3 regions of the Roseovarius sp. THAF27 genome follow, and region 2 is predicted to be linked to each of the others. Evidence: riboswitches for the same ligand, from Rfam matches in the RefSeq annotation. Region 2 holds a riboswitch; each other region holds the start of a gene.
The links. Region 2 has a riboswitch for cobalamin ahead of FIU89_RS17090 (TonB-dependent siderophore receptor). Riboswitches for the same ligand answer to the same signal wherever they lie in the genome.

Region 1 (2,226 bases), 2.1 Mb from region 2:
TGGAAGGCATGCAAAAGCTGATGAAGCTGATCGACGCGCTGGAAGACGATGACGACGTGCAGAATGTCACGACGAATTTCGAGGCCAGCGACGAGGTGATGGACCAGCTGGCGGCGGAGTGATCCGGGCCGCGTGGGTTTGAGGCGGCGCCCCGGCGGGGCGCCGTTTTGCGTTCGGGGCGGTTTCGTACGCGGAGCCTGCGCTGTGCCGAGTTGTGGACCTTTTTGCGGCGCTGCGGCATGCTGCGCGCAGCCAGGGAAGTATAGACATGCAGATCGAACACGAAGACGGAGAGAGCAAGGGGCGCTATGTCACCCGGATCGACGACGGGCCGGAGGCGGAGCTGACCTATTCCAAGCTGGGAAGCGCGGGCATGATCATCGACCATACCGGCGTGCCCGACGCCTATCGCGGCAAGGGCGTGGGCCTGGCGCTGGTGACCCGCGCGGTGGAGGATGCCCGCGCGGCGGGGCGCAAGATCACGCCGCTTTGCCCGTTTGCCGCGTCGCAGTTTCGCCGGCACCCGGAGTGGGCGGACGTTCTGGCCTGAGCTAGAAGGTGTGGCGCGTGTCGTCGCGCGGCGCTTCAACGTCGCAATCGCGGGTTGCGTCAGGGGCCGCTTGGCGGCAAAGTGAGAGTCCCGAAGGTGCCGCGCAGGTCGCGGAGAATTGGGAAGCCGGTGCAAGTCCGGCGCTGCCCCCGCAACGGTAAGGATGGGGGATACCGCAGATGGCCACTGGGGCGACATGCCCCGGGAAGGCGCGCGTATCCGCACCCCCGCCAAGCCCGGAAACCAGCCTTTGGGACGACGTCGAACCGCGGGGGGCGGTGCGGGCGGTGGACCGGAAAAGCGGTTCTCGCGCGGCCTTCCCTCGCCCCAGTCCGGCCCGGGGTGCGGCCGGAGGAAGAGCAGAAAGCATGAGCCTGACACCGATCATGAACGGGTTGGAGCGCAGTGGGGCCACCGGCGCCGAGGCCGAGGCCGTGGCGCGGCTGGGTTTCCTGGAGTGGGTCTTTGGCTATCCCGGCGCCGTCACGGCGGGGGTCGTGCGCGAGGCGCTGGCCGAACCCGCGGTCCGGAATGCCGACAGCGCGGCGGCGAGGGCGTTTGCCCGCGTGCTGGAGGAGGCGCGCCACGCCGCGCCGATGACGCGGGGCCGGCGCGGGCGGGCCGCAAGGGTGGTGCATTGATCCCAACGCCTTGATCCCGCCGCATGGCGGCGGGGTCGCTGGCTGATTTCCGGCGCGGGGGCGGTGCGGCGAGGGCCTTGCGAACGCTGTCGGGGTAAAAAAGAAAAAACGGCGACGCCAGGGAGGAGGAGAGGCGCCGCCGTTCTTTACGTCGGGTCCCAGGGAGGAGGAAGGGACCGTTCGTCAGGTTTGGGTTCCAAGGGAACCCAGGTCTTGCCGGGACCGCACAAGGGAGGAGAGGCGGTATCCCGAACAGGTACCAAACGGGAGGAGAGGCACCTGATTGTTTTCGCGAGCGTTCGGCGCTGTGACCGTTTCCGTTCGCTGTTGAGTTAAAGATAGCGATATGCTGCGCATGCACAATACGTTTTGCTGCAACGCAGCTATGCAGTTGGCGCATAGAAGATCGGATCATTTTTTACGTTTGAAATCACCGCTTTGCCAGTTTTTTGGGCGGGGTTGAAACGGGGGTTGCACCTGCTTCTGGAAGTGCCACTTTCAACGCCGCAGATGCATGGAGACCGGGCATGACGAAAATACTCGAAAATGTGCGCCGAGAGCTGGACCGGCTGGAATTGCCGGACGGCGGGACGGTGATTTCGCGCGACATGGTGCGCGCGATGCGACTCGAAGGCGGCGAGGTGCGATTCGTGTTGGAGGCGCCCAGCCCCGAGATGGCCCGCCGGATGGAACCGCTGCGGGCCGCCGCCGAGCGTGCGGCGCTGTCGGTCGAGGGGGTGACATCGGCGCAGGTCGCGCTGACCGCAGAGGCGCCCGAGGCGCCCGCGCCGACGCTGAAGGTCGGGCGGCATCCCGAGGGCGGCAGCGCCTCGATCCGGCCGAGCGGGGTGAAATCGATTCTCGCGGTGGCGTCGGGCAAGGGTGGCGTGGGCAAGTCGACCGTGGCGTCGAACCTGGCGGTGGCGCTAGCGCGGGCGGGTCGGCGCGTCGGATTGCTCGATGCCGATATCCACGGGCCGAGCCAGCCGCGCATGATGGGCGTGACCGAACGCGCCCAGAGCCCGGACGGCAAGA
Region 2 (2,226 bases):
CGCCTGTGCCGTAAGAGGCGTGAAGTCGCGTGGTCTGACTGGGCAGCATGTACGACACACCGACAGCGTAGGTCGTAAAATCCTCGAACTCGTCGTTGAAATCATGCCGGACGCTGGCCTGCACATCAAGACTGTCGGTCAGGTTGCCCTGGTATTCCGCCACGAGGGCGGTCTGCTCGCGCGTCTGTTTGATCAGCTGGCTGGGTGCGAAGACGAAGGCGGGGTTGTTGTTGACGAACGTCTCCCGCTCCCACTCGGCGCCGAGGGTCAGGATGTGGCGGGCGGTATCGACCGCGCCGCCATCCAGCGCGACGCTGCCCTTGTAGCTGATTTTCTGGCGTGTCTCTGTGGTGTCGCCCGACTGTGCGCCGGTGCCGTTGAAACGATCGGTCTGGATGTCTGCAAAAGACAGATCCAGGCGGTTTCTGAAACGACCGCCGAACGTGTCGAGCTGGGCGTAGATGGAGCCGAAGGTCTCGGCCGTATCGGACCCGGAAAAGTCATCAACGAGGATCTGTCCGGCAGGTGTAAGCGCGGTGTAGATCTGGCCGTCGGAGTCCGAGTCGCTTTTCACGTGCCGTAGCGTGCCGCCGAAGGTCAGGTTTTCGGTCGCGTAATAATGGACGTTGAGGTTGTAGGTCTCGTTGAGATCACCGTCATCCTCGCCATTCAGGCCCGACACGTCATAGCCGCCGGTCTCCCGGCGCGTCGCGGAAAAGCTCAGAGCAAGTTTTTCGGTGCGCTGCCGCAAGGCCAGGCTGACTTGCGTCGTCTCGTCGGTGCCGATCTCGAACCCGGCTTGCCCGCTGAAGCCCGGCTCGGTCGCGCGCTTGGTGGTGATCGAGATCACACCGCCGATGGCGTTCGAGCCGTAAAGTGAGGTTTGCGGCCCGCGCAGGACCTCGATGCGCTCGATGTCGGCGCTGAGAAGACCGCTGAAATCGTACTCGCCCTGGCTGGGCGAGGCCACTTCCACGCCGTCGATGATGACCAGCGTGTGGTTGCCTTCGTGGCCGCGCATCCGGACCTGGGTCAGGCCGCCGGCGGGGCCGGTCCGCGAGACGGAAACACCGGGCAGCGAGCGGATGATGTCGACCGCATATCGTGACCCGCGATCCTCGATATCCTCTTCGGTCAGGACAGTACCGGCACGGCCGTAGGCGCTGCCTTCAATCGGGGTCAGACCGCCGGACACGAAGATCGTTCCGAGGTCATATGGCGTGTCCTGCGCAATGGCGGGCTGGGTGAAAAGGGCGGTGGATGCCGCAAGCGCGGCTTTGAATGAGCGTGACATGGCGTGTCCCTCCGGATCTCGCGTGACGCGATGGCTTTTGTTTGTGCCTTTGGAGGGGTGACTCCGCAGACGGTGATATCGTCACCGCTACGGAAAGTCCGTTGTCGAAACGCGCCCCGCGTTCGGACAGGGTGATCACCTCGGCAGGTCTCCTGACTTGCGGGTCAATGCTTGGCCGGGTCTTCCCATCATGCGCCGCATGACAGTGACATGGTCCGGCTTCGCTCTCCGCCTACAGTTGCGGGGGCAGTTGCGGATTGGACGCCAGACGCGTCGCACCGCATTCCCTATTATCCCGCCGGAAAACCGCCGGGAACCGAAGTGAGTCGATGGTTAATGGATGAAATGGTCTGAGAAAAGATAAAAATCGAAGGCTGGAAGGTTTCATCCGCAGCCGGGTGGTACACTGAAGCCCGGGCCCATTCACGTTTCACATGGCAAAGCCGTCGATCCCGAGCTTCTCATTCGGGTGGCGGACCGCTCAGCCTGATCGAAGAACCGGCACGGTCGTTTCCGCGTCGTCCGACACCGCCATGCTATGGACCATTGTCCGAAACCAAATGGCTCAGATCTAGAGAGGCTCCGGTCATGCCCACTGTGGTAACGTCGTGATCGGCGAAATCGGAATGTTCGTCGCGGGTGCTGGTGCCCCCCTGTCTCACCGTGGAGGCGGCCATACGGGCGGGTTCGTAGGAAACACCCTGACGGATTTGATTGAGCCGCGGTCTTGTCCATGACGCTTGGTCTAGATTAGGAAGGATTGAATGTGGACTTGCCCTGGAAAAGTGGAGAGCACCAACTGAGGAACCAGGAGGTGTTCTATGGGAAACGGAAACAGACCGACGCCGGAGTTCCGGCGTGAAGCGGTGCGGCTGGCGCTGACCAGCGGCCGGACGCGACGGGAGATCGCGGAAGATCTGGGGATCGGGCTT
Region 3 (2,226 bases), 1.8 Mb from region 2:
GCATCGTGTTGCAGTACCACTCGACGAAGCCGATCACGCCCGTTTCGTGGATCGGGGAATAGGGGCCGGGTTCGTAGGCCGGGGACAGGATGCCAAGCTGGTTGTCCTCGACCACGCGGCGGTCCTCGTCATTGGTGGCGACCCAGACCTCGGACAGGCGCGTGACGTCGTAATCCACGCCCTCGACCGCGTCTTTGTGCACCAGCCACTTGGTGGTGACCTCGGTCGTCATCGGCGTCAGGGGCGTGACGCGGAAGACGATGGAGTGATCCGGCAGGAAATGGTTCCAGGTCGTGGGGTAATGGTATTTCAGCAGCGTGCCCGCCGTGTCATCGCTGACCCGGCCCAGCCATTTCGACACGGCGGGCTTGAGGTCCATGGTAAAGCTCTTGGCGCCGGGCAGCAGCGGCATCCGCGCGAGGCGGTATTGCATGTCGTCCGACATGCGGAACTGCGACGGGACGCCCTGTGCCTCCAGCCGGTCGAAATGCGCCTGAAGATGGGGCGGGGTGACGCCTTCCTCGATGCCGGTGACGTTGGGGTCGTCGGTGAAGGAGCGGCAGAGGCCCGGATGGTTGCCGCCGCAGTGATAGCACTCGCGGTTGTTCTCCCACACCAGTTTCCAGTTGCCGTGCTCGACGATCGAGGTCTCGAAGGCGACCTTGGCATTCGTCAGGTCATGCACCTGCAGGTAGGGCTGCGCCAGTTCGGCGAAGGCGTCGAAATCGGGCGCATCGTCGGCCAGGCAGATATAGACCAGCCCGCTGAGGATACGGCAATGCACCGGCTTCAGCCCGTGCTTGGTGGGGTCGAAGTCAGGCCCCATTTCCCGCGCCCACAGCAGCCGCCCGTCCAGTTCGTAGGTCCATTGGTGATAGGGGCAGACCAGCTTGGGCGCGTTGCCCTTGGCCACCTTGCACAGAACCGAGCCGCGGTGGCGGCAGGAATTGTGGAAGGCGCGGATCTCGCCATCGGCGCCGCGCACGATGACGACGCCATAGTCGCCGACGCGGTGGGTCACGAAGCTGCCCGGCTTGGGCAGTTCGCAGGCCGGCACGGCAAAGAGCCAGTCGCGGTAGAAGATGTTTTCCATGTCCGCGCGGAACACGTCCGCATCGGTATAGAATGCCTGCTCCAGCGCATGGCCCGGCCGACGCCGCGCCAGCAATTCGCTGATCGGTTGGGTGTTCATCCTTGGCCTCCTGCCGCGCCCCGCGGCAAATTCGGGCAGGAGGTCGGCACGCGCGGTCCACAGGTGCGGCAAGCGAGGAGCCGGACCCGAAGCAGCGCCCGCACCGCCTCCCGCGGTTTGACGTCATTGCAAGGCTGGTTTCCGGACTCCGGTGCGGCCCTTGTGCGGGACCTCGTGGCGCGAAACCTTCCCGGGGCTCCTCTTCCCCAGTGGTCGTGACCGCGCCCGTTGCAACACCGTTACCGTTGCGGGGGCAGTGCCGGGATTTCACCGGCTTCCCAATTCTCCGCCCGCAGGCGGCACCTTGCAACTTCCCCGATTATCACAGGCCGGGCGGCGCAATATGAGAATTGCGACACTCGCTGAAGTGAATCAGACATCCTGCACGATGGGACAAAAATCGCTGCAGCAAGGTAAACTATATATTGACAGTTTCGTGTGCCAGTACCCAATATGGTGTTGCTTTGGTGCCCGCGACTCGACATTGTGGGTGAAAAGGGAAGCCGGTGCGACACCGGCGCTGCCCCCGCAACTGTAAGCGGCAAGCCAAGGTCCGGAACCACTGGTGAGGCAACACCGGGAAGGCGGACCAAGGCGCAAGAGCCGCGAGCCAGGAGACCTGCCAAGGCGCAGTGAACGACGACCGCGGGCGGAGGGCCCGGGCGCGTGTCAGGGGCCCTGGTGGCCTGCTGTTCCCGTGTCCTGTCCCGCCATTCGCAAACCAAAACAAGGGACAGAGCACCATGAGCATCACCGTCTATTCCAAACCTGCCTGCGTGCAGTGCACCGCAACGACCCGAGCGCTGGACGCCCGTGGCCTCGCCTATGACATCGTCGACCTGACCGAGGACACCGCCGCGATGGAGCACGTGCAGGACCTGGGCTACCGGCAGGTGCCTGTCGTCGTCGCCGGAGACGATCACTGGGCCGGGTTCCGTCCCGACATGATCGGCCGGCTCTGCTGAGCGCATGGCGGGGCTGGTCTATTTCTCGAGCGGGTCCGGCAACACGCGGCGCTTCGTCGAAAAGCTGGA

Region 1: it holds a riboswitch for cobalamin, as region 2 does, so the genes downstream of both, FIU89_RS06655 (hypothetical protein) here and FIU89_RS17090 (TonB-dependent siderophore receptor) in region 2, are expected to answer to the same signal.
Region 3: it holds a riboswitch for cobalamin, as region 2 does, so the genes downstream of both, FIU89_RS05195 (aromatic ring-hydroxylating dioxygenase subunit alpha) here and FIU89_RS17090 (TonB-dependent siderophore receptor) in region 2, are expected to answer to the same signal.

The regions. Positions count from the first base shown of each region.
Region 1 covers NZ_CP045393.1:1,330,844-1,333,069, forward strand. The annotation lists gene FIU89_RS06645 (YebC/PmpR family DNA-binding transcriptional regulator) at 1-122, shown strand, start outside; gene FIU89_RS06650 (GNAT family N-acetyltransferase) at 269-550, shown strand; cobalamin riboswitch at 628-817, shown strand; gene FIU89_RS06655 (hypothetical protein) at 919-1,191, shown strand; gene FIU89_RS06660 (Mrp/NBP35 family ATP-binding protein) at 1,719-2,226, shown strand, end outside.
Region 2 covers NZ_CP045393.1:3,445,843-3,448,068, reverse strand. The annotation lists gene FIU89_RS17090 (TonB-dependent siderophore receptor) at 1-1,294, opposite strand, end outside; cobalamin riboswitch at 1,419-1,630, opposite strand; one part of gene FIU89_RS17085 (IS3 family transposase) at 2,116-2,226, shown strand, end outside.
Region 3 covers NZ_CP045393.1:1,026,874-1,029,099, forward strand. The annotation lists gene FIU89_RS05195 (aromatic ring-hydroxylating dioxygenase subunit alpha) at 1-1,192, opposite strand, end outside; cobalamin riboswitch at 1,307-1,514, opposite strand; cobalamin riboswitch at 1,641-1,834, shown strand; gene nrdH (glutaredoxin-like protein NrdH) at 1,936-2,157, shown strand; gene nrdI (class Ib ribonucleoside-diphosphate reductase assembly flavoprotein NrdI) at 2,162-2,226, shown strand, end outside.